DNA from 4 places in the Tsukamurella hominis genome. Region 2 is predicted to be linked to each of the others. Evidence: predicted binding sites of a transcription regulator. Region 2 holds the regulator's gene; each other region holds the start of a gene.

The links. Region 2 encodes LexA, which represses DNA repair genes until DNA is damaged. Its sites were predicted from a motif close to CGAACANNTGTTCG; they were not measured.
Positions count from the first base shown of each region.
Region 1: ACM9LD_RS03955 (SAV_6107 family HEPN domain-containing protein) is a predicted target of LexA. The motif match lies at 5,043-5,056, and genes of this name have one in related genera.
Region 3: ACM9LD_RS18875 (HNH endonuclease signature motif containing protein) is a predicted target of LexA. The motif match lies at 2,805-2,818, and genes of this name have one in related genera.
Region 4: ACM9LD_RS00295 (error-prone DNA polymerase) is a predicted target of LexA. The motif match lies at 4,743-4,756, and genes of this name have one in related genera.

Region 1 is NZ_CBCRZG010000002.1:277,169-284,780, reverse strand. It holds gene ACM9LD_RS03980 (peptidoglycan D,D-transpeptidase FtsI family protein) at 1-698, opposite strand, end outside; gene ftsL (cell division protein FtsL) at 695-1,561, opposite strand; gene rsmH (16S rRNA (cytosine(1402)-N(4))-methyltransferase RsmH) at 1,558-2,565, opposite strand; gene mraZ (division/cell wall cluster transcriptional repressor MraZ) at 2,719-3,150, opposite strand; gene ACM9LD_RS03960 (DUF3040 domain-containing protein) at 3,945-4,355, opposite strand; gene ACM9LD_RS03955 (SAV_6107 family HEPN domain-containing protein) at 4,462-4,875, opposite strand; gene ACM9LD_RS03950 (GNAT family N-acetyltransferase) at 5,107-5,724, shown strand; gene ACM9LD_RS03945 (phytoene desaturase family protein) at 5,721-7,304, shown strand; gene ACM9LD_RS03940 (LppM family (lipo)protein) at 7,301-7,612, shown strand, end outside.
Region 2 is NZ_CBCRZG010000005.1:291,789-299,400, forward strand. It holds gene hrpA (ATP-dependent RNA helicase HrpA) at 1-2,590, shown strand, start outside; gene nrdR (transcriptional regulator NrdR) at 2,613-3,086, opposite strand; gene ACM9LD_RS09860 (LysM peptidoglycan-binding domain-containing protein) at 3,303-3,941, opposite strand; gene lexA (transcriptional repressor LexA) at 4,196-4,906, shown strand; gene ACM9LD_RS09870 (DMT family transporter) at 4,890-5,819, opposite strand; gene ACM9LD_RS09875 (LysR family transcriptional regulator) at 5,899-6,738, shown strand; gene ACM9LD_RS09880 (bifunctional 5,10-methylenetetrahydrofolate dehydrogenase/5,10-methenyltetrahydrofolate cyclohydrolase) at 6,735-7,556, opposite strand; ZMP/ZTP riboswitch at 7,572-7,612, opposite strand, start outside.
Region 3 is NZ_CBCRZG010000017.1:44,641-52,252, reverse strand. It holds gene ACM9LD_RS18885 (hypothetical protein) at 1-5, shown strand, start outside; gene ACM9LD_RS18880 (hypothetical protein) at 30-620, shown strand; gene ACM9LD_RS18875 (HNH endonuclease signature motif containing protein) at 699-2,609, opposite strand; gene ACM9LD_RS18870 (antitoxin) at 3,086-3,358, shown strand; gene nhaA (Na+/H+ antiporter NhaA) at 3,458-5,314, shown strand; gene gcvP (aminomethyl-transferring glycine dehydrogenase) at 5,378-7,612, opposite strand, start outside.
Region 4 is NZ_CBCRZG010000001.1:55,630-63,241, reverse strand. It holds gene ACM9LD_RS00310 (CHAP domain-containing protein) at 1-95, shown strand, start outside; gene ACM9LD_RS00305 (patatin-like phospholipase family protein) at 92-967, shown strand; gene ACM9LD_RS00300 (nuclear transport factor 2 family protein) at 1,013-1,426, opposite strand; gene ACM9LD_RS00295 (error-prone DNA polymerase) at 1,446-4,730, opposite strand; gene ACM9LD_RS00290 (MspA family porin) at 4,842-5,555, shown strand; gene ACM9LD_RS00285 (hypothetical protein) at 5,577-6,056, shown strand; gene ACM9LD_RS00280 (TetR/AcrR family transcriptional regulator) at 6,067-6,606, opposite strand; gene ACM9LD_RS00275 (MarR family winged helix-turn-helix transcriptional regulator) at 6,679-7,140, opposite strand; gene ACM9LD_RS00270 (amidohydrolase family protein) at 7,232-7,612, shown strand, end outside.

The DNA of each region.
Region 1 (7,612 bases), on a different contig from region 2:
ATGTTCGCGGCCAGCGAGCCGCCGGGGTAGTTGCGGATCGACTGCCGCTCGGCGCCGACCTCGGAGTACTCGTCGGTGATCGCCGAAGCCTTGGCCGGGTCGACGCCGCGGGCCAGGTAGACGAAGGTGTCGTTGCCGCGCATCTGCTCGAGCAGCTTCTGCTCGTTCACCGCGTCGCCGAGGACGGAGACGATCTTCTTGGCGATCTGCTGCAGCCGATCGTCGACGCCGACGGGCGTGACGCCCTTCGCGGCGTCGCCGCCCTCCTTGACCAGCTCGACGTCCTTGTCGTACTTCTCCTGGATCTGCTTGCGCACCGCGACGGGCTGCAGGGTCAGCGATTTGGCCTCCATGGTGAAGGCGATCGGCTGCCCCGTGCGGTCGGTGATCGAGCCGCGGACGGCCGGCAGCACCTCCTTGACCTGGCGCTGGCTCTCGGCCTTCGCGGACAGGCCCGGGGCCTGCACGAACTGGACGACACCCAGCCACACCGCGATGACGGTGAAGACCGCGACGATCACCCAGCCGCCGATGCGGACGCGGCCGGTGAAGGCGGTGGAGACCTCTGGGGCGCGGCCGCCCTTGACCCGGGCGCGGGCGGACTGGTGGCCCGCCGCCTTGGGGGCCGCGGCCCCGCGCTGCGCGCCGGCACGCGCAGTGGGCCGCGTCTTCGTCGGCGGGCGCTGGGCGCGGGTCACCGGGCCGTCCCCTGGGCCGGCGCCTGCGCGGCCGGGCTCGGGGCGGGGGTCTGAGCCGGAGTCTGCCCGGGCGTCGGGTTCTGGGTCTGGGCGGCCGCCGACGGTGCGGGCGTCGGCGCGTTCACGACGGTCGGGCTGCCGGGGTTCATGGTCACCAATTGTTCCCCGCCCGCCGGTGCGGGCCCGGGATTCCCGGCGACCGGCGTGCCGGACCCGTCGGACGTGGCGCCGCTCGGATCGCCGGTCCGCTGCGCAGGCGGGTTGAGCGCGGGCTTCGCGACGCCGGTGGCAGGGGCGGGCTTGCCGACCACGGCGACCTTGCCGCCCTCCTTGCCCACCAGGACCGGGACAGTGCCCGCGGGGACCATGCCGAGGGCGGTGGCGCGCTCGGCGAGGCCGGGGGCGCTCTCGCCCGACTTCACGTCGCGCTCCAGAGCCGCCTTCTTCTCGGCAAGGGAGGTGTTCACGGCCTCGCGCTTACGGAGGTCGTAGGAGTTCTCGGCGCTGCCGGTCGAGAGCCACAGGGTCAGGCCCAGCCCGGCGCAGACGAGCGCGATCAACGCCAGCACGAAGGGCACCCGGCGCACCATGACGGCGGGCCGGGGCAGGCGCGCGCGGAGGCCCGCTGAGGCGGCACCGTCGCGGTGCCTGCGCAGGGCACGCTCGGCCGGGGTCTCCCGCAGCGTGCCGCCCGCGTCGAGGACAGCCCGCTGCTGCTCCAGGCGCTTCTGCCGCCGGTCCAGCGCCCGCTGCGCCGAGCTCGACCGGGGGCGCGAGGTATCGCGGTCGTCGCGGCGCGCGGGCGCTCGCCGGGTCCGGGTGTCCGGAGTCGACGGTGCCTGGGTCACGTTCGGTGCGGTCATCGCGCGCTCCTCGTGCTGCGGGTCCGGTCGGTGGGGGTGTCGAGGCGGCGGGCCGCGCGCATGCGCACGGGCGCCGCCCGCTGGTTCTCGGCGATCTCGTCGTCGGTGGCGCGCTCGGCGCCGCGGGTGAGCAGTTCGAAGGTCGCGCCGGTCCCGGGCAGCTCGACGGGCAGCCCCGCCGGGGTGGTGGACCGGGTGCGTTCGGCGAGCGCCGCCTTGACGATGCGGTCCTCGAGCGACTGATAGCTGAGGAAGACGATGCGGCCACCCGCTGCCAGCGCGTCGAGCCCCTGCGGCACCGCGGCCTCCAGGGAGGCGAGCTCGGCGTTCACCTCGATCCGCAGCGCCTGGAAGGTGCGCTTGGCGGGATGTCCGCCGGTGCGGCGCGCGGGCGCGGGGATCGTGGCGTAGAGCAGCTCGACGAGGCGGCCGCTGGTGGTGAAGGGCTCCTTCTCGCGCTCCTTGAGCACGGCGGAGGCGATCTTGCCCGCGAACCGCTCGTCGCCGTAGCGCTGCAGGATTCGCGCGAGGTCGCCGTGGGAGTAGGTGTTGAGCACGTCGGCCGCGGTGAGCGGGTCCTCCGCGTTCATCCGCATGTCCAGCGGCGCGTCGACGGCGTAGGCGAAGCCCCGCTCGGCCCGGTCCAGCTGCATGGACGAGACGCCGAGGTCGAACAGGATCGCGTCGACGCCGGGGCCGCCCGCGGACCGCGAGAGCCCTAGTTCATCGAGGGCGTCCGCCATCCCGTCGTAGCGGGTGTGGACGGGGATGAAGCGGTCGCCGAACCGGGCGAGCCGATCGCGGGCGATGGCGTGTGCGTCGGCGTCACGGTCGAGGCCGACGACGCGAGCGTGCGGGAAGGATTCGAGGATGAGCTCGGAATGCCCGCCGGCGCCGAGGGTCGCGTCGACGTAGACGGCGCCGTCGTGCTGCAGGGCCGGGGCGAGGAGCTCACGCACGCGGTTCGCGAGGACCGGCACGTGACCGAAGAACTCGTCGGACATGACTCCTCCAGGGCACACGATGGCGTTCGATGGTTTCTGGCGGATGGAGCGGGGTCCCCGCCCGACCCGTACCTGGCGTTGGGGAAGTACGTCAGGGCCGGTTCGGGCGCAGGCCTCGGTCCACCTCGACCGGGCCGCGCGAGAGCGCGGTTGTCAGAAGATCGCCTTGAGCGACTCGGACTGCGGCTGTGCGTAGTCGTCTTCGTGCTGCGCCTGGTAGTGCTCCCACGCCTCCGCGTCCCAGATCTCCAGGAACCTCCGCGATCCGACGACGACGCATTCCTTGGTCAGGCCTGCGTAGCGACGGTGATCGGCCGAGAGCGAGATCCGACCCTGGGAGTCGGGACGCTGATCGTCCGAGCTGGCGAAGAAGTTGCGGTAGAAGGCGCGTCCCGCGGGGTCGGTCCATTCGATGGCATCCGCCTTCTCGGCGATGCGCTCGAACTCCGCCTTCGGGTACACCGTGAGGCTTCGATCCTGTCCTTTCGTGATCGTCAGCCCACCCGCCAGTTCCTCGCGGTACTTCGCGGGGAGGGTGAGCCGTCCCTTGTCATCGAGCTTCGGCGTGTAGGTACCCGTGAACATCACGGCCACCTCCCGCCTACCCCGAGGGGTTGTCACTGGATCGAGACTTCAGACTAGCGCGTCTTTCTCCAGTGCGCCCCACATTACCCCACCATTCACCACTTTCAACCACATCACGCCGCGTTTCGCGGCGGATTCTCAGAATCCACGCAGGTCATAGTCGTGGCGTGAAGTGGGGGACGCGGCGCGCCCCGGCGTGGCGGACTTCGTCACACCTGCCCGATCACGCGCGTTCTGCGCGACAGTTGGGACTCATGAGACATGGCGGACGCCGAGATGGCCGGCCGTGGGGAGAAGTGGGGAATCCCGGTGGGGAGAAGTGGGGAACGGGCAACGGGACGGTCCGGCGCAGGCCGTTCCGGCGAATCCACGGCTCAGATGCACGCGAGACCGAATCCGGCCCTCCGTCGAGCTGAGCCACGCATTCACAGCGGGGGGCTTAGCAACAGGGCCGGCGGTGCAGCTGGAGGGCGGCGTGACCCGGCGACGCACGACACCCGCTCTCCCCCGTCGGATTGCACCCGCCCGCTCCCGCGAACGTTTCCGCCCTGTCATCGCGTTGCAACGGCATGACGAGACAGAAACGCTCGCGGGAGCGCCCTGCCCTCGCCGAGGAGCCGACAGCGGCAGCGGCAGCGGAGGCGACGACGGCATGCACACGACGCAACCGGTTCGCGGCACCACGGCGACGCCGAGTCTCGCCGCGCGTCGCGGCGGTTCGGCCGCCGATTTCGCTCACAGCGCAACGAAAAAGCCGCCGACCATCAGGTCGGCGGCTTCTCAGCGCTGGAAACTCAGGGGAAGCGGCGGCGGAAGCGCTCTTCCATGCGGGAGACGAACGACTGGCCGGAGGCGCGGGCGGCTCGGCCGCGACCCGACCGCGCACGGACGGATCCGTCCTCCTCGACGGTGCCGCGGGGGCCCTTGGCGGCCGGCCCGGACCAGAGCGCGTAGATCACGGAACCGAACATCAGCAGGAAGCCGATGAGGCCGACGATCACGGTGTACTCGACCTTGCCCAGCAGCATCCCGGCGATGAGCAGCATCAATCCGACCGCGAAGCCGATCGCGGCGATGACGCGGCGCTTACCCGACGCGCCGCCGAACCGCCCGCCTCGTACGTTCGACGCGAACTTCGGATCCTCGGCGTACAGCGCGCTCTCGATCTGGTCGAGCATCCGCTGCTCGTGCTCGGAGAGTGGCACGTTCCCCTCCTTCAGCACTCATGGGGTCCAACTCCTCCCTTCATGATACGAGGCTTGCGACCCCACGACCACCATCCGTCGAAGAATGAGCGTTCGCTGTGAGAAATCATGCAGCCCGGCACAGATCCGCTTCGACGGAATTCAGGAAGGTCTGCACGCGACCGTGGAGAACCGCGACCTCCTCGGCGCTCACCGAGCGGGCCGTGGTCTCGAGCGCCGCCACCACGCCGGAGACCGACGTGAAGTACGCGACCCACTCCGCGTAGCCGGGGGCCGCCTTGGCGAGCCGCAGCCAGGCGTTGCGCGTGGGACGCCGGACGCCCGTCTCCCGCTCGGCCAGCAGGGCGGCCGCGCCGCGCAGCGCGGCGTGGTAGATGTCGCGGTACTGATCGGCCGGGGCGGGCGAACCGCCGGCCCGGGCGAGGAACTGGTCCGCGCGATCGAGGATGCGCGCCGCGCCCGACTCGCCCATGCGACGACCGGAACCGACGTGACCGATCCGTGCCTTCGATTCGACCATGACCTTCCTCCTGCTCCGTGGGCCTTCTCACCCTGTTACCGCGAGTTGTACCGGACGGGACTGACACGTAACGCTTCCCTCGTTCCGCGCCAGCCCCGCCCGGCGGACCGGGATCGGCGACGAAGCCCTGGCGCCAGAACGTGTGCACCAATCCGATGGTCCGTGATCGAACAATCATTCGATCACTTCTAATATAGCGTGAGTGTGCGTGACGTCAAGGGAGAGGAAGCCGTGACCGCAGTGCCGACGCAGCAACCACGGATCCACGCCCTGTCCCCGCAGGACGCCACCCTGTGGCTGCCCGCCGCCCTGCAGATCTACGTCGCCGCGATGGACTACCCCGCCGGGACGGAGTCGCACCGCCTGCCGATGTGGCGCGAGCACCTGAACCGGCCCGGCTACGCCGCGTTCGGCGCGGTCCAGGCGCTCCGCACCGAGGACAGCCGCATCGTCGACCATCTGGTGGGCATCGCCTACGGCTACAGCGGCGCCGGCGATCAGTGGTGGAACCGCCAGCTCCGCGTGGGACTGGGCCGGCGCGGGCTGCCGCAACCGCAGATCGAGGCGGTGGCCGCCGACTACTTCGAGCTCACCGAGCTGCACGTGCACCCGGCGGCGCAGGGGCACGGCGTCGGCTCGGCCCTGCTGGGCGCGCTCCTCGCCGACCGCCCCGAGCCGCGGGTCCTGCTCTCCACCCCCGAGGTGGCCGCCGAGCAGAACCGCGCCTGGCGCCTCTACCGCCGCACGGGCTTCTACGACGTGCTCCGCGACTTCCGCTTCTCCGGTGACCCGAGGCCGTTCGCCGTCCTGGGGCACGACCTGCCCTTCACCCCGCCGCCGGCACGGTGAGCGCGCGCGAGGTCGACGTCGCGGTCGTCGGGTCCGGCCACAACGCGCTGGTCGGCGCCGCGTACCTCGCGGCACAGGGCCGGTCCGTGGCCGTCTTCGAGGCCGATACAGTGCCGGGCGGGGCGGTCAGCACCGTCGAACGGTTCCCGGGCTACCGCGTGGACCGCGGTTCGTCGGCGCACCTGATGTTCCGGCACACCGGCATCGCGGAGGAGCTCGACCTCGCGGCGCACGGGCTGCGCTACCTGGACTGCGACCCGTGGGCCTTCGCCCCCACCCCGCCCGGAACGCAGGCCCCGCCGATCGTCTTCCGTCAGGACCTCGACGCCACCGCCGCGTCCATCGCCGCGGCCTGCGGCGCCCGGGAGGCGGCGGCGTACCGCCGGTTCGTCGCGGAGTGGACGCCCCGCGCGCGGGCCACGATGGCCGCGTTCGGCTCCTCCCCCAGCGCCCCGCGGCTCGGCCGCGCGTTCTGGCCCACGAAGGGGCGCGCGAGCCTCACGCAGATGTCGCGCACCTACCTCGCCTCGGGCGACCAGCTGCTCGACGAGTACTTCGACGACGAGCGGCTCAAGGCCGCGCTCGCCTGGTTCGGCGCCCAGTCCGGCCCCGCGATGAACGAGCCCGGCACCGCGCCCATGATCGGCTTCGCCGCCCTCATGCACACCCTCCCGCCGGGCCGGGCGGTCGGCGGCAGCGGCGCGCTCACCGCGGCCCTCCTCTCCCGCCTGACGTCCGACGGGGGCACCGTCGCACTGGGCGCGCCCGTCACCGCCCTGCGCCGCGCGGGCCCGGAGTGGGAGGTCACCGTCGGCGGGCCCGACGGTGCGCGGACCGTCCGGGCCCGCACCGTGCTCGCGGGCTGCCACGTGCTGACCACCCTCGGCCTCCTTGAGCGCGGCGGCTACGACGCCGGACGGATCGCGGGCTGGCGCCGCACCATCCAGGTCGGCCCCGGCGTGGGGATGGTGCTGCGGCTCGGCACGACGGCGCCACCCGCCTTCGACGGGGTTCCGCTCGCCGATCAGTCCGGGCTGGGCCTGCTGACCGCCGACCGCGGCCACCTCGCGCGCGCCCGCGGCGACATGCTGGCGGGCGACGCACCCCGTCGGCCGGCGGTGCTGGCGATGACCTTCTCGGGCCTCGACCCGTCCATCGCGCCGGACGGGCGGCACAACACCACGCTGTGGGCGCAGTGGTACCCGTACGCACTGAGCGGCGGCGCCGACTGGGCCGCCGTCGCAGAGGCGGAGGCCGACCGGATCGTCGCCGAGACGCAGCGCTGGGCGCCCGGCTTCGCGGACTCGATCGAGCGCCGCTTCGTGCAGACCCCGGCGAGCCTCGAGTCCGAACTCGGGCTGCTCGGCGGGAACGTCATGCACGTGGAGATGGCGCTGCACAACATGCTGCTGTTCCGGCCGGTCCCGGAGCTGGCGGGCGGCCGGGTGCCGGGCGCGCCGGGCCTGGCGCTGGCGGGCGCGTCGATGCACCCGGGCGGCGGTGTGAACGGATCGAGCGGACGGATCGCGGCGCGGCTGCTCGCCCGCGACCTGGGACACCTGGCACGATGGCGGTCGTGATTCTCCGAAGGATGCTCGCGGCGCTGGCGGTCCTGCTGCTGGTCGCCGCCCCCGCGGCGTGCTCGAGCCCCGGCCCGGGCGACCGGATGTCCGGCAAGATCGTCGCCGCGCAGACCCCGGCCGCCAACCCGCAGGGCCCGCAGATCGCGGCGCCGGGCGAGCTGAAGGGCCTCGCGGAGGTCAAGCCGTACGACTCGAACGGCAAAGTCGGCACGCAGATGATCTTCCAGAGCATCACCTTCGGCCAGTTCAACCAGGTCGGCGACGTGGTCTCGCAGGCCTTCGACACCTCGGCGGCGTCGATCAAG
Region 2 (7,612 bases):
GATGACCGCGCTGGAGCTGGGCGAGGTCTCCGCCTTCCCGTTCGTCCAGCCGCCGGACGAGCGGGCGGTTCGCGACGGCACGGCGCTGCTCGAGGAGCTGGGAGCGCTCGAGGACGCGCAGGAGGGGCACAAGCGCCTCTCCGCGGTCGGCCGTCAGCTCGCGGATCTGCCCGTCGACCCTCGGATGGCGCGGATGCTGGTCGCGGCCCGTGAGTTCGGGGTGCTGCCCGAGGTACTGGTCATCGTCGCCGGGATGTCCATCCAGGACGTGCGCGAGCGGCCCGCCGAGCACCGTCAGGCCGCGGACGCGCAGCACGCCCGCTTCGCCGACCCCACGTCGGACTTCCTCTCCTACCTGAACCTGTGGCGCCACCTGGGCGACCGGCGGGCCGAGCTGAGCTCGAGCGCCTTCCGGCGGGAGTGCCAGCGGGAGTTCCTGCATTACGTGCGGATCCGCGAGTGGCAGGACCTGCAGGGCCAGCTCCGGCAGATCTGCCGCGATCTCGGCTGGAAGCTGGACTCGCTGGGCCGGGAGCCGGCGCCGTCGCCCGACCTGATCCACCAGGCGATGCTGGCAGGGCTGCTCTCGCAGATCGGGCTGCGCGAGCCCGACGGCAGGGAGTTCCTGGGCGCGCGGAACGCGAAGTTCCTGGTCTTCCCCGGTTCTGCGTTGTCCAAGAAGCCCCCGCGGTTCGTGATGGCGGGCGAGCTCGTCGAGACCTCGCGACTGTTCGCGCGGACCGTCGCGAAGATCGAACCGGAGTGGGCGGAGAAGCTGGCCGGGCCGCTCGCGAAGCACCACTACTCCGAGCCGCACTGGTCCACGAAGCGGGAGGCGGTGCTCGCCAAGGAGCGCGTCACGCTGTTCGGCGTCCCGCTGGTGGCCGACCGCACGGTGAACTTCGGCCGCATCGACCCCGTCGCGGCACGGGAGCTCTTCCTGCGGCACGCGCTCGTCCAGGGCGAGTGGCGCACGCGGCACCCGTTCTTCGCGCGCAACCGGGCGCTGCTCGACGACGCGGAGTACCTGGAGGACAAGGCACGGCGTCGCGACATCGTCGTGGACGAGGACGGCCTCTTCGACTTCTACGACCGACGGGTGCCCGAGGGCATCGTCTCGGCGCGGCACTTCGACTCCTGGTGGAAGAAGGCCTCGCGGACCGACCCCGGCCTGCTGGACTTCACCGCCGACGACCTCCTCGCCGACGGTGCCGCCGACGTCACCGCGGAGGCGTACCCGACCTCGTGGTTGCAGGGCCGCATCGAGGTGCCGCTGAAGTACCGGTTCGAGCCGGGCGCCGCGGACGACGGGGTGACCGCCCGGATCCCCGTCAAGGACCTGGCGACGGTCCGCGCGGACGGCTTCGAATGGCTCGTCCCCGCGATGCGCGAGGAGCTGGCCGTAGCGCTGATCAAGTCGCTGCCGAAGCAGTTGCGCCGCGAGGTGGTGCCCGCACCCGACTTCGCCGCGGCCGCGCTCGCGCGCCTCACGCCCCGCGCCGAGCCGCTCACCGAGGGCCTCGCGCGCGAGCTGACGCAGTTGTCCGGCACCGTCATCCGGCCCGGCGACTTCTCCCCCGGCGCGATCCCGGATCACCTCCGGGTGACGTTCACGGTGATCGGCGACGACGGCCGCACCCTCGGTTCCGGCAAGGACCTCGACGCGCTCAAGCGGAAGCTCGGTGCCGCGGTCCAGGAGGACCTGTCGAGCCGCGCCGGCGCCTACGAGCGGGCCCCGGCGAAGCAGTGGACGGCGGAGACGCTCGGGGACGTGCCGCGGACGATCGACACCGAGGTCCGGGGCAGCCGGGTGACGGGTTTCGGCACGCTGTATCCCGCCGGCGACGCGGCGGGCGTGAAGGTGGTCGCAGCGGAGCCGGAGCAGACCGCGCTGATGGGGGCCGGGCTCGACGTACTCCTCGCGAACGCGCTGCCCGCCGCGCACAAGTCGGTGCTGCAGTCGGTCGGGCAGCGGGAACGACTGGCGCTGTCGCAGAGCCCGTACGCCACGCCGATGGACCTCGTGGCCGACTGCCGGCGTCGCGCCATCACGGATCTGCGCGCCCGCGCGGGTTCCGCGTGGACGCCCGACGAGTTCGCCTCGCTCACGGCGACGGTGCGGGCGGGCCTGGGCCAGGCGGTCCAGCAGAACTTCGCGGACGTCGCAGAAGCGGTGGCGACCGCCACCGAGGTCCGGGGCGCGATCGCGTCCGCCCCGCCGGCGCTGCGCGAGGCGGCGGAGGACATCGCCGAGCAACTCGACGCGCTCCTGTTCCCCGGCTTCGTCGCGGCGACCCCGGACGCGCACCTGCAGCACCTGCCCCGCTACACCGCGGGCGCCGCTGCGCGCTGGGCGGCGCTACCCGCGTCGATCGACCGGGACGACCGCGGAATGGCCACGCTCGACCGCGTGTACGGCACGCTCACGGCGAAGCTGGACACGCTGCCCGAGCACCGGCGCGATGCGGCGCTGGACCAGGTGCACTGGTTGATCGAGGAACTGCGGGTCAGCCTGTTCGCACAGTCGCTGGGCACCGCCGGGTCGGTCTCGGAGAAGAAAGTGCTGGCCGCGATCGCGTCTCTGACCTGAGCGCCGGTCGCTCGGGGGCGGGCTACGCCGCGTCGGTCGGGTCCGCGGCGGCGGCGCGGGCGCGAAGGTCGCGGATCGCGGCCTCGAAGTCCTCGATGGACGAGAAGCCCTGGTAGACCGACGCGAAGCGCAGGTAGGCGACCTCGTCCAGGTCACGGAGCGGGCCGAGGATGGCCAGGCCGACCTCGTTCGCGGGCACCTCGGCCACACCCATGGCCCGGATCGTCTCCTCGACCTGCTGGGCGAGCTTGTGCAGGTCGTCCTCGGCGACGTCGCGGCCCTGGCACGCCCGGCGCACGCCCTTGACGACCTTCTCGCGACTGAAGGGTTCGGTGACGCCGTTGCGCTTCACGACCGCCATGACCGCACTCTCGACGGTGGTGAAGCGGCGGCCGCACTCGTTGCAGGAGCGGCGCCGACGGATGCCCTGCCCGTCATCGAACACTCGTGAATCGACCACACGGGTGTCCTCGTTCTTGCAGAACGGGCAATACATGGGTCCACCTCCCGCGCGGCTGCGCTCGGACGTCCGGCGGGGCAGTTGCAGCACGGTGGCCCCTGCCACCGCCGTGCCCCGCGATCTCGTCTCCGAGAATACTCGGCACGGGAACGGCACCACATTGTCGAGGTGGGCGGAGCGCCCGCCGTGCCGGGAATCCACTATCGCCATACGGGTGGTCATCTGCGTCTCCTTCGATCGTGAGGTGGCGGGTTAGTACCGCGGGGTGACGAGGGTCTGTCCGGCGTGCACCCGGCCGCCCTCCAGGCCGTTGATCTCCGAGATCTCGGCGACGACGGCGGCCTGAGCCCGATCGGGCGCGATCTCGCGGGCGATCTGCTCGAGGCTCTGCCCGCTGCGCACGGTCACGATCGAGGTCAGCGCGGGCTGTGCGGCGCCGGCGGGGGCCGCCGGCTCCGCCTGCGGGGCGCCGCCGAACAACACCAGGAGCCCGGCGAAGACGCCCGCGGCGAACAGGACGCACGCCAGGACCGCGGGACCCGGAGTCCGGCGGGCGCAGCCGTCGGCACGCGAGTATCCGCGGGGGACGCGGCGAGCGGCGGATCGCACGCCCGGGCGTTCGACGGTGCGTCGCGCCGAGCCGCGGGCCCCCGTCACGCGGACCGCCGCCGGCTCCGTTCGAACAAGCGCCTCGACGACGTCGTTCGACGAGGTGATCGATACCGCCGACGCCTCCCGGGTGCGACTGCGCGCGAGCCGCGGCGAGACTCCGCGAGCCCGGGTCGCGCCGCGCCGGTCGGAAGCCGCCGAACCGTGCCGCACGAGCGCCTGCGCCTCGGCGGCAGCGTCCTGCGCTGCGGTGATGACGTCCCGATCGATGATCGCGGTCATGATCTCTCCTTGGTCGGTAGCGGGTTCTTCTCGCTCACCCACTGGTCTATCGGAGGGGACTGACAAGTTTTCAATCCAGCCCCACCAGTCACACCGAAGTGCGTGCAAGTGTTCGAGAGAACTTCTGTTCGATTTCTACCACACCCCTCCGGCGGACGGAAGACACGCGGACAAATTTCTCGAACAGGTGTTTGTCAGGCCGTTCGAGCTGGACTACAGTGGAGTCGGAACCGAACGGGCGTGAGGAGCGACACATGACAGATGAACGACAGGTCCAGCACCGGGACAAGCGCTTCCGCGACGCACAGGGCAACGTCTCCGAGGATCACCTCACCCGTCGCCAGAAGCAGGTCCTGGAGGTGATCCGCCGGTCTGTGCGGGACCGCGGCTACCCCCCGAGCATTCGCGAGATCGGTGACGAGGTGGGCCTCACGTCCACCTCATCCGTGGCGCATCAATTGCGCACGCTCGAGCGCCTGGGCTTCCTGCACCGCGACCCGAACCGCCCCCGCGCCGTGAACGTCCAGGGCGCCGAGGAGCGCACCGCACAGGTCATCCAGAAGGTGATGGAGGACGAGGACCGGATGCCGGAGCCCGCCTTCGTCCCGGTCCTGGGGCGGATCGCCGCGGGCGGCCCGATCCTGGCGGAGGAGGCGGTGGAGGAGATCTTCCCGCTTCCCCGTGAGCTCGTGGGCGAGGGCTCACTGTTCCTCCTCAAGGTGGTCGGCGAGTCGATGACGGACGCTGCCATCTGCGACGGGGACTGGGTCGTGGTGCGTCAGCAGTCCGTCGCCGAGAACGGCGACATCGTCGCGGCGATGCTCGACGGCGAGGCCACCGTCAAGACCTTCCGGCGGACCGGCCGCGACGTCTGGCTGATGCCGCACAACCCCGCGTTCGACCCGATCCACGGCAACGACGCGGTCATCCTCGGCAAGGTGGTCACCGTCATGCGTCGGATCTGACCGCACCCGCTCCGCGCCGCGCCGGCTCGTCGACCGCGAGGTCGGGGGCCGGCGCTCGTCGTCCGCCGCGGGAGGCGATCACGCACGCCGCACCGCCGAGCACCAGCCCGGCGAGCACGCCGGGGTGCACCGCCTCGCCCACCATGAGGAACGCGAACAGCGCCGACACCGCCGGGATCACCGCGAACAGCATCGCGGCGCCGCTCGCCCCCGCGATGCCGATCACACGCAGGTACAGGGTGGTCGCCGTCATCGAACTCAGCAACACCATCAGCACGAGCACGAGGGCGCCCCGCACGGGATCCGTGACGTCCGCGCCGAACAGCACGACGAGGGCGCCGGCCGGGACGGCCGCGACCACCATGCCGATCGCGTTCCCGGCCGTCGGGTCGACGTCGCGGCAGAACCGCTGCTGGTACACCCCTCCGACGGCGATACCCGCCAGTCCGATCAGAGTGAACCCGATCCCCGCGCCGGCGTGGGCCAGCATCGGCACCGTCGACCAGCACGCCGTGACGACCGCCGCGAGGCCCAGCAGAGCCGCCAGGGAACGGCTCGCCGTCAGTCGCTCCCGGAGCGCGACCCGCGCCACCACCGTCGTCACCGCCGGGTTCACGCCGATGATCAACGCCGCGACCCCGGCGGGCACGCCCGCCTGCAGCCCGAGGTAGCAGCCCAGGAACTGCGTGGCCTGCGCCAGGAGCCCCACCACGACGGCGTGCCCCAGATCCGCACCTTTCGGCACGCGCCGGCCGGTCGCGCGCACCAGTCCGAGCATCAGTACGCCGGAGATCGCGAACCGCAGGAACAGCAGCAGGAACGGGCTCATCGCGGCGACGCCGAGGGCGCCGAGCGGATACCCGAAGGCGTACAGCACGACGACGGAGAGCGCGAGAACGGGAGGAATTCGCATGCGTCGATCGTCGACCGCGCAGGTGCTCGCCGTCCAATAATGATTGACGATCACGATCGATCAGATCTATCGTTCATTCATGGCCGAGCCGATCCTCGACATCGTCCCGCTACGCAGTGTGGTCGCGATCGCCCGCTGCGGCGGGGTCCACCGCGCCGCCGAGACCCTCCACCTGACGCAGTCGACCGTCAGTGCCCACCTGCGCAGGCTCGAGAAGTCCACCGGCGACACCATCGTCGAGAAGGCGGGGCGCGGGATCCGGTTCACCGATCACGGCAACCGGCTGCTCGGGCACGCGCAGACGATCCTCGACGCGCACGACGCCGCGGTCCATGAGCTCGCCTCCCCCACGAGCCACACGCTGTCCGTCGCCGCCACCGAGCACGGTGCCGATCGCCTGATCCCCGAGCTCAGCCGCGGCTTCGGCGCCCTCCCCGGCGGGTGGGCCGCGCAGTTCCGGTTCGATCGCAGCGCCCAGATCGCCGGCGCCGTGGACCGTGGCCTGGCAGACGTGGCGGTCTTCCTCGCCGCCGGTGACCATCCGGACGCCATCGGCCCCATCGACCTGCACTGGTACGCCGCCCGGGAGTGGAAGCGCCCAGCCGACACGGTGCCCGTCCTCCTCTTCGACGACCCGTGCGTCCTGCGCGCACCCGCGGCGGACGCGCTGACGCGCAACGGGATCGACTACACGATCGCCGCCGAGGCCGCGAACCTCGCGGGCCTGTACTCGGCGGCCCGCAGCGGCCTCGGGGTCACCCTGCTCCCCGCCATCGACGCGACCGACGGCCTGGTCACCGTCGACACGATGCCGCACCTGCCGCCGATCGCTCTCGCGGTCACCGTCGGGCCGCGCGTGCCGGCCACGGTCCGGGCCGCCGTCCGCCGTGCCGCCGCCTCACTGACCACTCCCCGCTAGCCCGCGCTCGCCTCCGCCGCGTCCACCGTCTGGCTGAGGAGGACCGCGATGGTCATGGGTCCGACGCCACCCGGCACCGGGGACGCGGCGCGGGCGCGCGCGGCCGCGCCCGGGGTGACGTCCCCTGGAGTGAAGCCCGCGTCGACGATGACCGCACCGGGGCGCACCATGTCGGCGGTGATCAGACCAGCCCGACCCGCGGCCGCGATGAGCACGTCGGCGCGACGGGTGTGCGCCGCGAGGTCGCGGGTACGCGAGTGACACACCGTGACGGTCGCGTCGCGCTGGATGAGCATCGCGGCGAGCGGCTTTCCGAGGATCGCGCTGCGCCCGACCACGGTCACGTCGGCACTCTCGAGCGTGACTCCGTAGTGGTCGAGTAACCGAACGATCCCCGCGGGTGTGCAACTCCGGTGGCCCGTTCGCCCGAGCGCGGCGGCCGCGAACGCGGCGCTCGAGGTGCCGTCGACGTCCTTGGTCACGGGGATCGCGTCGAACGCGGCTCGCTCGTCCACCTGCGGCGGCAGCGGGTGCTGCAAGAGGATGCCGTGCACGCCTCCGTCGGCTGCCAGCCCCGTGAGCACACGGATCAGCTCGACCGTCGTGGTCTCCGCGGGCAGGTGCACGAAGCGGGAGTCCAGGCCGTGGTTGGAGCACCGACGGCGCTTCATCGCCACGTACGTGGCGGAGCCCGGATCGTCGCCGACCAGCACGGTGGCCAGAGTCGGGGCGAACGGCAGCGCCGCGGCGCGGGCGGCGGTGTGGGCGTTGAGCTCTGCGGCGAGCTGGGTGCCGGAGAGAACGATGGGACCGGACATGGCGACCTCCTGGGACTTCGACGCCCAGGCGCGCGGCTCACGGATACTCCGGTGGG
Region 3 (7,612 bases), on a different contig from region 2:
GGTAGCGGGCGCCGATCGATCCTGACCGAATGCCGAGCATGCCCGACACCAAGCAGACCAAGACGATCGGCGAGCACCACGTCGCCTCCGAGCTCGCGCGCCGGGGTTGGGCACCGGCCTTGACCCGCGACGGTCTGGAGCGGACCGATATCCTCGCTGTGCACGCGGCTGGGACCAATCGTCGACAGATCGAGGTTCAGGTCAAGACCTCGCGGTACAAGCAGGCGAACCGAGTCAGCTGGCCGATCGGCGTCAAGAGCCAGCAACCGAGTGCACACGAGCGCGAGTACTTCGTCCTCGTCGCGGTCCCGGAAGCTGAATCCATCGCACCGCGCAGTTTCGTGATCCCGCGCGATCACGTCGCTGCCGCTGCGTGGATCAGCCACATGCACTGGTACACCGAGCCGGGGATACCTGCCGGTCGACGCAACGCCGGCATCGATCGGTCGAGGGTCGCACTGAGGGTTTTCGCGGACTACGAGGGCCGTTGGGACTTCCTCCACGCCGACTCTCGTGACGTGCCAGTGCTCCTACCCGTGCAGTATCGCGAGTACGCCCAGGAGAAGCGCGTGGGGCTTCCGCCTGACCACCCGTGGACGGAATCCCTGCCGAAGTGGTGACGATGCGGGTGAACCGAGGCCGTTGTGTACCCGAGCCCCGGGCCGTGCGGCGCGCCTAGAGGTTGCGCGGGATCCTGGTCAGAAAGGTGGCGGGCCGTCGAACGACGGGGTCCGGCTCGGCGACTTGGACTCGCCGATCGCGGCGGCGAGATGCTCCTCGATCGTGCTGATGGGAGTGTTCGCGCGGGCGAGCTCCTCCTCCATCGCGGCGACGTTGCGCTGCCGTAGGCGCTCGCGGCGCGCGTGTTCGCGTTGGAGGCGCGTGCGACCTCCCGGCGGTGGGGTGTGCTTGCGGCGGTTCGATTCTTCGGTGCTGTCGGGCAGAGTCCAGCGCACGCGCTTCAGGTCGGGGAACAGTGCGAGGACGGTGCCGCTGGGGTCGACGATGTAGCGACGTCCGTCCGGCGAAGTCCACAGGATCCGGCCGTCGGGCAGGCGCGCGTCGATCCACCCACCCGCGGTCTTGAGCTGATGGTGTGCGGTGCACAGCGGCTGCAGCTGCTCCACCGAGGTAGCGCCACCGAGTTCCGGGTCGCGGTGGTCGTACTCGCGCCGATGGTCGAGCTGCGCCCGCGTCGCTGGACGGGTGCAGTAGGGAAACACGCACCGCGGGAAGACCAGTCGTAGGTACCGCCGCAGGTCCGCCGACGGCCGATATCCGTGGCTCCCGCGCGCGGACACCACTGCACCGGCACCACCCGCGTCGCACGCGTCGACCTCGGTGTCCACACCGATGTTCGGAGGCGCGCGCCAGAGACCGGGGTCGTCATCGGGACCAGGCGGCGGCCCGTCGGGCGGCGGCCCGTCGGGCGGCGGAGCGTCGGGCGGCGGAGCGTCGGGTGGTGGCCCGTCCGGGGGCGGCGGGCCTCCGCCGAACCACGTCCCGTCACCCTGACCCGGACCCTCATGACCTTCGAGCCGGACGACGATGTCCGCCCACACGACCGCGAAGTCCAACCTCCCGCGCGGACCATCGAAGTCCGCTGCGGGAACAGAGGTCTGCTCGCGCTCTGTCCGTCCCGAGGGCTGATGTTCAGCGATCTCCGTTTCGTCGAGCCTCTGTCCGAAGGGGCGGATCCTCGCGTCCTCGCGAGCAGCGAGTTCGCGCGCGTGGTCGCCGGTGATCGGTCCGTGCCCGACCAGATACCCGAAACCACCCCGCGCATCGGTAGCGAGCGCCGCCCCATGATCGGAACCGCCGTCCGGCGCAGGGAGGTCACGCTCGTTGATGACGACGTTGATCATCGTCACGAATCGGGTGATCACGCCATCCGCATCCGGCTCGCCGTGGAAACGCGCCTCGCGATAACGACAGTCGGGCGTCTCGCAATGGCAGCCGAGGGTGCCGTATCCCCGGGTGAGCTGGACCCAGCCGTCAGCGCGACGCTGCGCCGGCGTCCGCGGATCGGCGTCGCACACGGTGCCCGCGACGTGGTCGACCCGCGCCTCCACCTCGCGCACATCCTCTGCCGGCATGAGGGCGAACACCGCGGCCATGCCGTCCTGCTCGGGACGGAAGCTCACCCTCCGGTCCTCGATCGCCGCGCGGCGCCGCCGTTCGGCCGCCTCCGCATCGATCTGATCGACGATCAGGTCGGCAGCCTCCCGCAACGCGGGGAGTGAGAGCACCTCGTAGTCCATCGTCAGCCGGTCGGCGAGGAGTTCGTCGAACCGGCGCACCTGCTCCCCGTCGAGGGCCCGGGACCGATGCAGCGCCGCCTCCCCCGCCTTGGGCGAGATCACGTTCTCCCCGATCAACGCGAACACCTTGGGCAACCGCTCGACGAGGCCGATCGCCGTCTCGATCGCGATCCGGGCGGCTGTCGACCCCAGCCGCAGCAGCGTCGAGACCTGCGCCTCCAACGCCACGCCTGCCGCGGTGAGTCTCCGTCGGGCCTCCAGCGCCTCCGCGAAGTCCCCCGGCCGGGCCAGGTACTCCGCCTCGTCGTCGGCGTACATCACCCGATGCAGGGCGTACACGGCCGTCATCGTCCGGCAGTACGCGAGGCTCTCGCATCGACGTTGTTCGAACAATACCTCGGCGACCGCACGCTCCTGACCAGCCGCGCCGATGAGCCCCGCGGGGATCATTCCCCCAGGTAGGTTGCTCACCCCGGCCGGCATCGTCATCCTTCGATTCTACGCTCGTTCGAACGTTCACGCCATATTTGTTCGAGCGTCGTTCGAACGGACGTCCGGTCGGCAATACCGGCGCTCGAGCTCGCCGCGCGCGCCGCCCCGGTGCCCGCCGCGGGCGGGCACCAAGCCGCACAGACGTCTCCGAGTACGCCAGCACGCGAGCACGGTTTCGCCACATATGGGCCCCGTCGTCTGGAATCGGAGCGATCGAGACCTCGGCGGCACCCCCGATCTCGGATACGGTGAACGAGGAACACAGCCGCGGGCCGTCGCGGTGAAGCAGGAGCGACGGCGGTCAGCGAACGAGTCCATCGGAAGGTTGCATCATGGCGCTTCTCGACAAGATCAAGGAACTGCTCGGCAAGAACCCCGACCAGGTCAACAAGGTGATCGACAAGGCGGGTAGTGCGGCGAAGGGCAAGTTCGCCGGCCACGAGGACAAGATCGATCAGGCGGTGAACAAGGTCAAGGACGTGACCGGCGGCGCGAACCCGTCCGCCGGCGGTGCAACGCCGCCCGCCGGCGGCGCCACCCCGCCCGCCGGTGGGGCCACTCCACCCTCCGGCGAAGCCGCTCCCGGCACTCCGCCCCAGGGCTGACACCGATCGACGACACGTGCCCACCTCCTGAGGAGGTGGGCACGCTCGCGTCGCGGGACCGGCAGGCCGTGACACCGGTTCCGCCGTAGGGTGTCCGACATGTCCACCACCGATGTGCCCGACCGTCGGCTGAGTGCGTGGGCCGACACGGCGGTCGAGAAGCTGCGCACCGAGTCCGGAAGCGCACTGCTGCTGGTCGTCGTCTCACTGATCGCGCTCCTGTGGGCGAACTCGCCGCTCTCCGACGCCTACTTCCACCTCTGGGAGACGCCGATCAGCGTGGACATCGGCGGCCTGCGGTTCGACATGAACCTGCATCACTGGATCAACGACGGCCTGATGGTCGTGTTCTTCTTCCTCATCGGCCTGGAGGTTCGGCAGGAATTCGCCGTCGGCTCGCTCCGGGACCGCAGCAGGGCGATGGTCCCGCTGGTCGCGGGCCTCGCCGGCGTCGCGCTCCCCGCCCTGATCTACCTCGCGATCGCCGGTGGCACCGCACCGTCGGGATGGGGCGTCGTCGTGGGCACCGACACGGCCTTCCTCCTCGGCATGCTCGCGATCCTCGGCCCGCGGATGTCCAGCCAGCTGCGGGTCTTCCTGCTGACACTCACCGTCGTCGACGACTTCCTCGCCGTCGCGATCATCGGCACCGTCTACACCGAGGACCTGAACTTCACCGCCCTGGGCATCGCGCTCGCGGGCCTCGTGCTCCTGTGGCTCGTCGGGCGGAGCGGGCAGTGGCGCAGCGGCCCGTACGTCCTGCTGATCGTGCTCATCTGGGCGGCGACGATCAAGTCCGGCGTGCACCCCTCCCTCATCGGGATGGCCGCCGGGCTGATGATCCCGTCGGCGAACCCGGACCGCGCGGACGTCGTCGCGGCCAAGCACCTCTTCCGCGACTACTGGCAGGCGCCCGCCGCCGGCGCGGCGCGGATCGTGACGAGCGGCGTGCGTCGATCCATCTCCGTCAACGAGCGGATGCACGAGTCGCTGCGCGGCGTGGTGTCACTGGTCGTGGTCCCGATCTTCGCCCTCGCCAACGCGGGCATCGACCTCCGCGGCGACGGCCTCGGCGACGCGCTGCGTTCGCCGATCACGTGGGCCGTGGTCGCGGGCCTGGTTCTGGGCAAGTTCGTCGGGATCTCGGCGGGCACGTGGCTCTCCGTGCGCTTCGGGCTCGGGAAGCTGCCCGACGGTGTCGGTCGGGGCAGCGTCCTCGGCGGCGCGGCACTGTCCGGGATCGGCTTCACGATGGCCCTGCTGATCATCTCGCTCGCCTTCGACGACGAACGGCAGGCCCAGGCGGCGACAGCCGGAGTCCTCATCGCGATGGTGCTCTCCCTGCTCCTGGGCTGGGCGGTGTTCCGTCTCGCGCGGGTGCGGTGGGGCGAGACGTCGGCCGACCTGCCGGTCACGCTGGACCCCGCGGTACACGGCAGCGACCACGCGATCGGCGAGCCCGACGCCCCGTACACCGTGGTCGAATACCTCGACTTCGAGTGCCCGTTCTGCGCCCGGGCCACCGGTATGGGCCGGGACCTTCAGGAGCACTTCGGCGACGACATCCGGTACGTGGTGCGCCACCTGCCCCTCGAGGACGTGCACCCGCACGCCTTCCGCGCGGCGATCGCGGCCGAGGCGGCCGCCCAGCAGGGCGCCTTCTGGCACATGCACGACATGCTGTTCACCCACCAGGACCATCAGGAACCCGAGGACCTCCGACGGTACGCCGAGGAGATCGGGCTGGACCTGGACCAGTACGACGCCGCCGTCGCCGACCCCGAAGTCGCCGAGCTGATCCGGCGACATCTGCGCAGTGCGCACGACAGCGGTGCCCGCGGCACCCCGACCTTCTTCCTCAACGGGGTCCGGCACCGCGGTCCGCACGACGCGCGGACGCTGATCGCGGCGCTCGAATCGACCGAGCTGGCCTCCGCCACGCGCCGGCGGTCGTGACCCGGGTTCCGGGCCTCGCGGATCGACAGGCCCGCTTCCGGACGCGCCGGTGCCGGCGGGTACCTACTCGGCGAACGCCTCGATCGGCGGGCAGGAGCACACGAGATTGCGGTCGCCGTAGACCCCGTCGATGCGACGGACCGACGGCCACACCTTCGCGCGCGCGCCGCCCGACGGCAGGCCCTGCGGGTAGACAGCGGTCTCACGCGAGTAGGGGTGATCCCACTCGGTGACAAGGCACTCCGCGGTGTGCGGGGCGCCGCGCAGCGGATTGTCGTCCACCGGCCACTCCCCCGACGCCACGCGGGCGATCTCCGCGCGGATGGCGATCATCGCGTCGCAGAACTCGTCGATCTCGCCGAGCGACTCGCTCTCCGTGGGCTCCACCATCAGCGTGCCCGCGACGGGGAAGCTCATCGTCGGCGCATGGAAACCGTAGTCGGCCAGGCGCTTCGCGACGTCGTCGATGGAGACGCCGGTCTCCTTCGAGATGCCGCGCACGTCGAGGATGCACTCGTGCGCCACGCGGCCGTTCTCGCCCGTGTAGAGCACCGGGAACGAGTCGTTCAGGCGCGCCGCGATGTAGTTCGCGGAGGCGATCGCGGTCAGCGTCGCGTTGCGCAGCCCCGAGGCGCCCATCATCCGGATGTACGCCCACGTGATCGGGAGGATCGAGGCGCTGCCAAAGGGCGCGGCCGAGATCGTCGGGCCCGTACCCAGCGAGGGCTCGAGCGGGTGCCCGGGCAGGAAGGGCGCGAGGTGGCTGCGGACGCCGATCGGGCCGACGCCGGGGCCGCCGCCGCCGTGCGGGATGCAGAAGGTCTTGTGCAGGTTCAGATGCGAGACGTCGCCGCCGAACTTGCCGGGCCGCGCGAGCCCGACCAGCGCGTTCATGTTGGCACCGTCGACGTAGACCTGCCCGCCGGCCTCGTGGACCGCGCCGCAGATCTCGCGCACCTCGTGCTCGTACACGCCGTGCGTGGACGGGTAGGTGATCATGATCGCCGCGAGCTCGTCGGCGTGCTTGGCGATCTTCTCCTTGAGGTCCGCGGTGTCCACGTCGCCGGACTCGCGCGAGGCCACCACGACGACGCGCAGGCCCGCCATGACGGCCGACGCCGCGTTCGTGCCGTGCGCCGACGACGGGATCAGGCAGACGGTGCGGTGCGCGTCGCCGCGCGAGAGGTGGTAGTTGCGGATCGCGAGCAGGCCCGCGTACTCGCCCTGCGAGCCGGCGTTCGGCTGCAGCGAGACGCTGTCGTAGCCGGTGATCGCGACCAGCCACTCCTCCAGCTGGGCGATCAGCGCGCGGATGCCCTCGGTGTCCGCGGCGGGCGCGAACGGGTGCAGCCGCGAGAACTCCGGCCAGGTGATGGACTCCATCTCGGCGGTCGCGTTGAGCTTCATGGTGCACGAGCCCAGCGGGATCATCGAGCGGTCCAGCGCGATGTCCTTGTCGGAGAGCTTGCGCAGGTAGCGCAGCATCGCCGTCTCGGTGCGGTAGGCGTGGAACGCCGGGTGCGTCAGGAACTCGGAGGTCCGGTTCTCGATGTCCGACGGGGCCGCCTGAACCGGGCTCGCATCGAACGCGGCGAGGACCGCGGCGACATCGGCCTCGGTCGACGTCTCGTCGAAGGCGACGGAGACGTGGTCGTCGTCCACGCGCCACAGGTTGTAGCCGGCGGCCTTGGCGGCGGCGAGCACATCGTCCGCACGGCCCGGGACCTGCACGAGCACGGTGTCGAAGAAGTCGGCGTGCACGACGGCGTCGCCGAGCGCGGCGGCCAGCGCCGAGGCGCGGGCGTGGACGCGCAGCGCGATGGCCCGGAGCCCCTCGGGGCCGTGGTAGGAGGCGTACATCGCGGCGAGCACGGCCAGCAGCACCTGGGCGGTGCAGATGTTCGACGTGGCCTTCTCGCGGCGGATGTGCTGCTCACGGGTCTGCAGGGCGAGGCGGTAGGCGAGGTTGCCGTCGGCGTCGACGGAGACCCCCACGAGCCTGCCGGGGATCTGCCGCGCGTGCTTGCTGTGCACCGCGAGGTAGCCGGCGTGCGGGCCGCCGAAGCCGAGCGGCACGCCGAAGCGCTGCGTCGTGCCGAAGCAGGCGTCGGCGCCCTGCTCCCCGGGAGGCGTCAGCAGGGTCATCGCCAGGAGGTCCGCGCCCACGGCGACGAGCGCGCCGCGCTCGTGGGCACCGTCGATCACGGACTGCACGTCGGCGATCCGGCCCGAGGCTCCGGGGGTCTGCAGGATGACGCCGAAGAACTCGCCCTCGGGCAGGCCGGTGGTCACGTCGTG
Region 4 (7,612 bases), on a different contig from region 2:
CCGTCGGCGGCAACCAGGAGGGCGGTATCAGTGCCTGGACGTACCGCCTGACGGACACCTTCGGCCTCGCCGGGTACGGGGTGCCGGCCCGATGACGGTGCTCGAGGCGCTGCGAGCGCGGCTCGCCTCCGGAAGCCTTCCGGGAGAGCGCTCCGACGGGCTGCGGATCGCCGTGTGCATCGAGGGCGGCGGCTCGCGCTCCGCGTACTCCGCGGGCATGGCGATCGCGGTCGACGAGCTCGGCCTGCTGCCCGCCGTCGACGCGGTCTACGGCACCTCGGGCGGCGGCCTCAACGCGGCGTGGCTGGTCTCCGGCGAGGGGCGCCGGTGGCTGCCGTCGTGGGGCTGGGAGGAGGTGCTGGCCGAGCGGGTGGTGCACCCGCGGCGGGCGCTGCGCGGCGGCGTCGTGGTGGACACGCAACACCTGGTGGACCGGGTCTACTCCGACGTCACGCCGATGAACTTCGCCGCCATCCTCGCCAGCCCGATCACCCTGCACCCCTTGGCCGTCGACGCGCACACCCGCCGGGTCGCCGACCTCGCGCCCTACGTCACCGACGCCGCGACACTGCGCACCGCGCTGCGCGCGACGACCGCCCTGCCCCTGCTCGCCGGCCCGCCCGTGCGGCTCGCCGGGCGGGAGTTCCTCGACGGCGGCCTCGCGGAGAAGGTGCCGCTGGCCACCCCGATCGACCAGGGTGCCACGCACCTGCTGGTGCTGCGCACCACGTCGGAGGACGCGGCGCCCCGGTCCTCGCGCGCCGAGCAGTGGGTGCTGGACGCCTACTTCACCGCCCGGCGGGCCGCCCCCGCGCCGGCACCGGCCGCACCCGGAGCCGCCGAGGTGCTGCAGGTCTGGGTCCCGTCCGGGAGCCCGGCTGTCGGCAGACTCTCCGGCGACGGTCCGCTGATCTCCCGCGCCGTCCAGATCGGCCGGGACGCCGCTCTCACCGCGCTGTCGTCGTGAGAAATCGGCCGATCTTCGGTCGGCCCTGCGCAGAGCGATCGCGACTCAAAGATCCGCCGATTCTTCGACCGCGGTGCCCTGATGGAACATCACCGTCCACCGGTTCTCGCGGCGCCGCCAGACGGTGAGCCGCCGGGTGCTGCGCTCCCCCTGCACCAGCGTGTACGTGAGCAGGTAGACGGAGCCACCCAGCGCGCGCACCTGGAACTCGCTGGCCTCCCAGTCCGATTCGTCCTGCGGCACCGCCATCCGCTCGGCGAGCACCGCGCGGACGTGCTCGCGGCTGTACCGTCGCCCCGAGGCGCCGACCTCCCAGAAGTCCTGCGCGACCGCGTCGTCGAAGTCCTGCAATGATCGCCAGCAGGGGCCGTGGAAGACGGGTTCGCGGCGGCGGAGGTCCGCGAGCACCTCGCGCAACTCCGGCGCGGTCGTCCGGTCCGGTTCGCCTGCCTCCTCCATCACTTGCCTAAGGCTACCCTCACTGCCAATCGCGAGATCGGGAGGGCACCGACAGGTCCATGCGCTGCAGCCGATCGGCGACGACGGTCACCGCGCCCTCCGCGTTCTGCAGCTTCCCCCGTACCAGGAGCGCGGGCGCCGACTGCGCGAGCCGCCGGTACCGCGCCCACAACCCCTGGCTGCACACCACGTTCACCATGCCGGTCTCGTCCTCGAGGTTGATGAAGGTGACGCCGCCGGCGGTGGCGGGCCGCTGGCGGTGCGTGACGGCCCCGCCCACCAGGACGCGGTCACCGTCGGGCAGCGAGAGCAGGCGGTCGGCGCGGACGACGCCGAGCCGGTCGAGGGTGTGCCGCAGGAACTCCGTGGGGTACTTGCCGACGGTGACCGACGTGGCCCACACGTCGGCCGCCGCGAGCTCCGTCTCGCTCATCCCGGGCAGGGTGGGCGGGGCGCCCGCGGTGGCCGTGCCCGGCAGCCGGTCCGGGCGCTCGCGGGCGGCGGCGCCGGCCTCCCACAGCGCTTGCCGGCGGTCCCGGCCGAAGCAGTCCAGCGCGCCGGAGGTGGCGAGCGCCTCCGACTGCGCGACCGTGAGCTCGACGCGGGCGGTGAGATCGGTGAGGCCGGCGTAGGCGCCGTGCGCCTCCCGCTCGCCGACGATGCGCTCGGCGAGGTCGTCGCCGATGGTGCGGATCGCGGCCAGCCCGAGCCGGACCTCCGCGCCCGCGTTCTCCAGGTCCGCCCACGGCAGGCTGCGGTTCACGCACGGCCCGTGCACCGTGACGCCGTGCCGCCGCGCGTCGGCGACGAGTGACTGCGGCGAGTAGAAGCCCATCGGCTGGGCCCGCAGCAGCGCGGCGCAGAAGGCCGCGGGATGGTAGAGCTTGAACCACGAGGAGTAGAAGACCAGCGACGCGAACGACTGCGAATGACTCTCGGGGAAGCCGAAGTTGGCGAATGCGGCGAGCTTCTCGAAGATCCGGTCGGCCACCTCTCCCTCGATGCCGTGCCGGTGCCGGGCCCCGTCGTAGAAGCGCTGCCGCAGCTGCTCCATCTTCTCGGTGGAGCGCTTGGAGCCCATAGCGCGGCGCAGCTGGTCGGCCTCCGACGGACTGAAGCCGGCGACGTCGGTGGCGAGCTGCATGAGCTGCTCCTGGAAGAGCGGCACTCCCAGCGTGCGTTCGAGCGCCTTCCACATCGACGGGTGCTCGACCGCCGGCTTCTCGAGCCCGTTGCGGCGCCGGATGTACGGGTGTACCGAGCCGCCCTGGATGGGGCCGGGCCGGATGAGGGCGACCTCCACCACGAGGTCGTAGAAGGTCCGTGGTTTCAGGCGCGGCAGCGTGGCCATCTGTGCGCGGGACTCCACCTGGAAGACGCCCACGGAGTCGGCGCGGCAGAGCATCTCGTAGACGTTCTCGTCGGTGAGGTCGAGCTGCGCGAAGTCCACATCGATGCCCTTGTGCTCGGCGAGGAGGTCCTTCGCGTAGTGCAGCGCGCTGAGCATGCCGAGGCCCAGCAGGTCGAACTTCACCAGGCCCGCGGCGGCGCAGTCGTCCTTGTCCCACTGCAGCACGCTGCGGTTCTCCATGCGGGCCCACTCGGTGGGGCAGACGTCGGCGATCGGCCGGTCGCAGATCACCATGCCGCCGGAGTGGATGCCCAGGTGCCGCGGCAGGTCCGCGATCTGCGTGGCGAGCTCGACCACCCGCTCCGGGATCCCCTCGGGTACCGGATCCTTCCGCCACCCCCAGCTGGAGATCTGCTTGCTCCAGGCGTCCTGCTGCCCCTGCGAGTAGCCGAGCGCGCGGGCGGTGTCGCGCACCGCGGACCGTCCGCGGTAGGTGATGACGTTCGCGACCTGCGCGGCGTACTCGCGGCCGTACTTCCGGTAGACGAACTGGATCGCCTCCTCGCGGCGGTCGGACTCGATGTCCACGTCGATGTCGGGCGGGCCGTCGCGCTCGGGGGCGAGGAAGCGCTCGAAGAGCAGCTGGTTGCGCACCGGGTCCACCGCGGTGATGCCGAGCGCGAAGCAGACGGCCGAGTTGGCGGCGCTGCCGCGGCCCTGGCACAGGATGTCGCTGTCCCGGCAGAAGGTCACGATGCTGTGCACGATGAGGAAGTAGCCGGGGAAGGTGAGCGTCTCGATCACGTTGAGCTCGTGCTCGATCTGCCGGTACGCCTGTGGATTCCGTTCCGGCGGGCCGTACCGCTCCAGCGCCCCGCGCCGGGTCAGCTCGCGCAGCCAGGTGGCCTCCGTGTGGCCCGACGGGACGTCGAAGGGCGGCAGGTTCGGCGCGATCAGCTTCAAGCTGAAGGCGCATTCGGCGCCGAGCTCGGCGGCGGCCGCGATGGCGCCGGGATGCTCGGGCAGCAGCAGCGCCATCTCATCACCCGAGCGCAGGTGCGCGCCGCCCGCGGCGGGGAGCCAGCCGTCCAGCTCGTCGAGGCTGCGGCGGGCGCGGATCGCCGCCAGCGTCGACGCCAGGTGGCGCTGGCCGGGCCGGGCGAAGTGCGCCCCCGTGGTGGCGACGGTACCCACTCCCATTCGCGCCGCGACGCCGGCGAGGAGGTGGTTGCGCTCGTCGTCCTCGGGGACGCCGTGGACGGTGAGCTCCATGCTCACCCGCCCCTCGCCGAACCGGTCGACGAGCTGTGCGAGGGCGGCGGCGGCACCGTCGGGCCCCCGGGCGGCGAGGCCGCGCCGGACCGTGCCCTTGCGGCACCCGGTGAGGATGTGCCAGTGGCCGCCGGACCACTCGGCCAGGCGGTCCGGGTGGAAGCGCAACAGCCCCTTCTCCCCCGCCTCCATGTGCGCCTCCGCCATGGCGCGGGAGAGGCGGCGGTACCCCTCCTGCCCGCGGGCGAGGACGAGCAGGTGCTCGCCCGACGGGTCCTCGGCGCCGGTGCGTTCGGTGTCGTGCTCCAGGGAGAGCTCCGCCCCGAAGACCGTGGGGACGCCGAGCTCCAGGGCGGCCTCGGCGAACCGGACCACCCCGTAGAAGCCGTTGTGGTCGGTGACCGCGAGGGCCTTCAGGCCGAGCGCGTGAGCCTGCTCGACCATCTCCTCCGGTTGCGCGGCACCGTCGAGGAAGCTGAACGCGGTGTGCGCGTGCAACTCCGCGTAGGGCACGCGGGAGACCCCGGGGCCGTCGCCGAGCGGAACGTAGGGCTCCCGCTTGCGGGACCAGGCCGGGGAGTCGCCACCGTCGCCCGGCGGCTCCTCCGCCCGGCGCACCGGGGCCCGGCCGGAGAGCACCCGCTCCATCTCCGACCAGCTCGGCCCGTTACTCCATCCCACTCTTCCACCATACGCTCACACATTCGATACTACTGTCACCATCGAACAGGCGCACTTGTCTACTACTTTTGTAGTTGACGCTTGGATCGTCGATTGCTAGCGTCTCCCCACGTGACCTCAGCCCGCCTGCGCGACCGCCAAAACACCGGTCGCGCAACATGTCTTGCCGCCACCCCCGCCTGCATCCTCGCCGTCGCAGCGGGAACGTTCGCCGCCGCACCCCAGGCCGTGGCCGCTCCGACCCCGATGAAGGACACTCAGATCTCGCGGACGACCAAGGACGGCTGGAAGGTCCGCATCCAGCTGCAGGGCGTCGAGGTCAACCCCGTCTCCAACCTGGCCGGCACGCCCACGAGTCGCGAGGCGTTCTTCAAGGCGACCGCCGTCGGGAGCGTCGACGGAGCCGGCTCGAGCCCGATCGAGGGCGCCTCGATGGCCCTCATCGTCCAGATCGGCTGCGCCGTCGACGTGGCCTCCGGGGTCGCCGTCGGCGGCGGCGTCTCCGCCACCGTGGGCCCCAGCGTCTCCGTCAGCCCGGCGCTGTCGATCGCCGGCGGCTCCCTCAACGTCGGCGCCGGCGTCGGCGCGGGGGTCGGGGCCGCGGCGAACGTCGCCACCGTGATCAAGCCCGGCGGCATCGCCACCTCGGTCGTGCGGAAGAAGACCATCGCGAAGAACCGCGCGGGCGTCTCCGTCGAGGGCGTCCACGTCAAGGTGGACGGCTGCGCCGGCAACGTCGGCGTCCGCATCGGAGCGGGGATCACGATGTCCTCCAGCGAGTTCGACAACGAGGTCTTCACCTACTCCGCCTCCCTGCCGATCTGACTCCAGATGGGAACGAACCCGATGCACACGCCATCAACGCGCCCCTCGCGTGCGCCCTGGTACGCGACGGCCGGCCTCGCAGTGCTCGCCCTGGGCACCTCCCTGCTGTTCCCCACGACATCCCCGCCCGCGTCCGCCGACCCGAGCGGGCTACCGGCCACGACGCGCGTGCCGTATCCGACGGACGGCAGCCTTCCGCCCTGGACCCTTCCGGGCGGCTACACCTGGTGCAGCGCCATGGGCGGCCCGGGCTACGAGCAGGCGGTCTACGTACAGCCCGGCTACGCCTGCCCGCCGACCGGGGTGCCGACGACCACGCCCACCACGTCCACGCCGCCGACCTCCCAGATCGGCGGCGGACAGGCCCCGAACCTGCCGCAGGCGCCCAACCCGCCCTTCGCGGGCGTCGGCGCCCCGAACGGCAAGTCATGGGACCACGGGGTCGACACCCTCGGCCCGCCGGCGAGCCGAGGCGCGGTCGTCGCAGAGGCGCCCAGCTAGTAGGAGCCCCTCAGCCCAGGCGCGTGAGAATCATCGTCAGCGCGGGCAGCGGATCGAAATCCGCCGTCGGCATGGCCAGCTGGCGGTTGACCAGCGCATCGGTGAGATCCATGACCAAGGTGGCCTCAGCGACGTCGAGGCCTGCTGCCGCGCCGATCGCCTCACCCATCAGTTCGACGGCGCGGCGGCCCCGCCGCAGCGGTTCCTGCAGGTCGGGCTCCACCGATGCCGCGGCGAACAGGTTGAGTCGTGCGACGCCCCGCACCCGCCCCGCACCGACCGACCAGCGCACGAATTCGGCGAGGCGCTCGGCCACCTCCTCCGGCGTGGCCTTCTCGACCCCGTCGAACGCCGCCCAGAAGGCGAGATCGTCCTCGACCATGCGGTCGACGACGCCGCGCACGAGCGTGGCACGCGAACGGAAGTAGTTGGACGCGGTTCCGGCGGGCACGCCGGCCGCCGCGTCGACGGCGCGGTGTGTCAGCCCCTTGAGGCCGAGAGTTCCGAGCACCTCGATCGCGGCGTCCAAGACCTCGTCGCGCCTACCCATGAGCGAGAACTTTACCCAACCCCGGGTTACTGATGTGATCGGCGCTACACGTCCGCGGCGGCGGCCGGCCGATCAGGCCTCGTCGGCGAGGCCCGGGGTGACCTTGGAGAGCGCGGCCCGCAGCGCAGCGACGTCGCGCGCCGTGAGGTGGTCGAAGACCAGCCTTCGCACCTCCTCGACGTGGCCGCGGGCGGCACCGTCGAGCGCGGAGAAGCCCTCGTCGGTGAGCTCGGCGTACGCCGAGCGCCCCTCCGCGCGCCGCACCAGCCAGCCCCGCTCGCTGAGCTTGCGGAGCACGTGCGAGAGCCGCGAGGGCGAGGAGTTGGCGGCCTCGGCGAGCGCCGACAAGCCGAGGGTGCGCTCCGGCGCCTGCGAGAGCTGCGCGAGCACCATGAACTCGTAGTGGGTGATGCCGGAGTCGGTCCGCAGCTGCGTGTCCAGCTTGGCCGGCAGCCGCATCGCCACGTGGATGAGGGGCAGCCACGCCGCCATCTCCTCGTCGGACAACCACCGGGTGCTTCCCGCGTCCACCATCACACACCCCCGAACATCACGTCGGGACTCGACTTTACCGCCTCCTCATTTCGGTGAACGACGCCTCACCGAGGTGGGTACATTGACCGGTATGAGCAGTCCGAGCACGACGACGGGACCGACCTCCGACGACGAGATCGCCGGCTACCTGGAGGCCCTCGGCATCCCCGGCCTCGCCGACATCCACGTGCACTTCCTGCCCGAGCCGATGCTGCTCAAGGTGTGGGACTTCTTCGACCGCGCGAGCTCCGAGTACGGCCGCGAGTGGCCCATCCGGTACCGGTTCGACGAGGACACGCGGCTGGAGCTGATCCGCGGCATGGGCGTGACGGCGATCCCCGCGCTCACCTACCCGCACAAGCCCGGGATGGCGGTGTGGCTCAACGACTGGTGCGCCGAGTTCGCGCGCCGCGTGCCCGACGGGATCCACTGCGCCACGCTCTACCCCGAGCCCGGCGTGGGCGAGTACGTC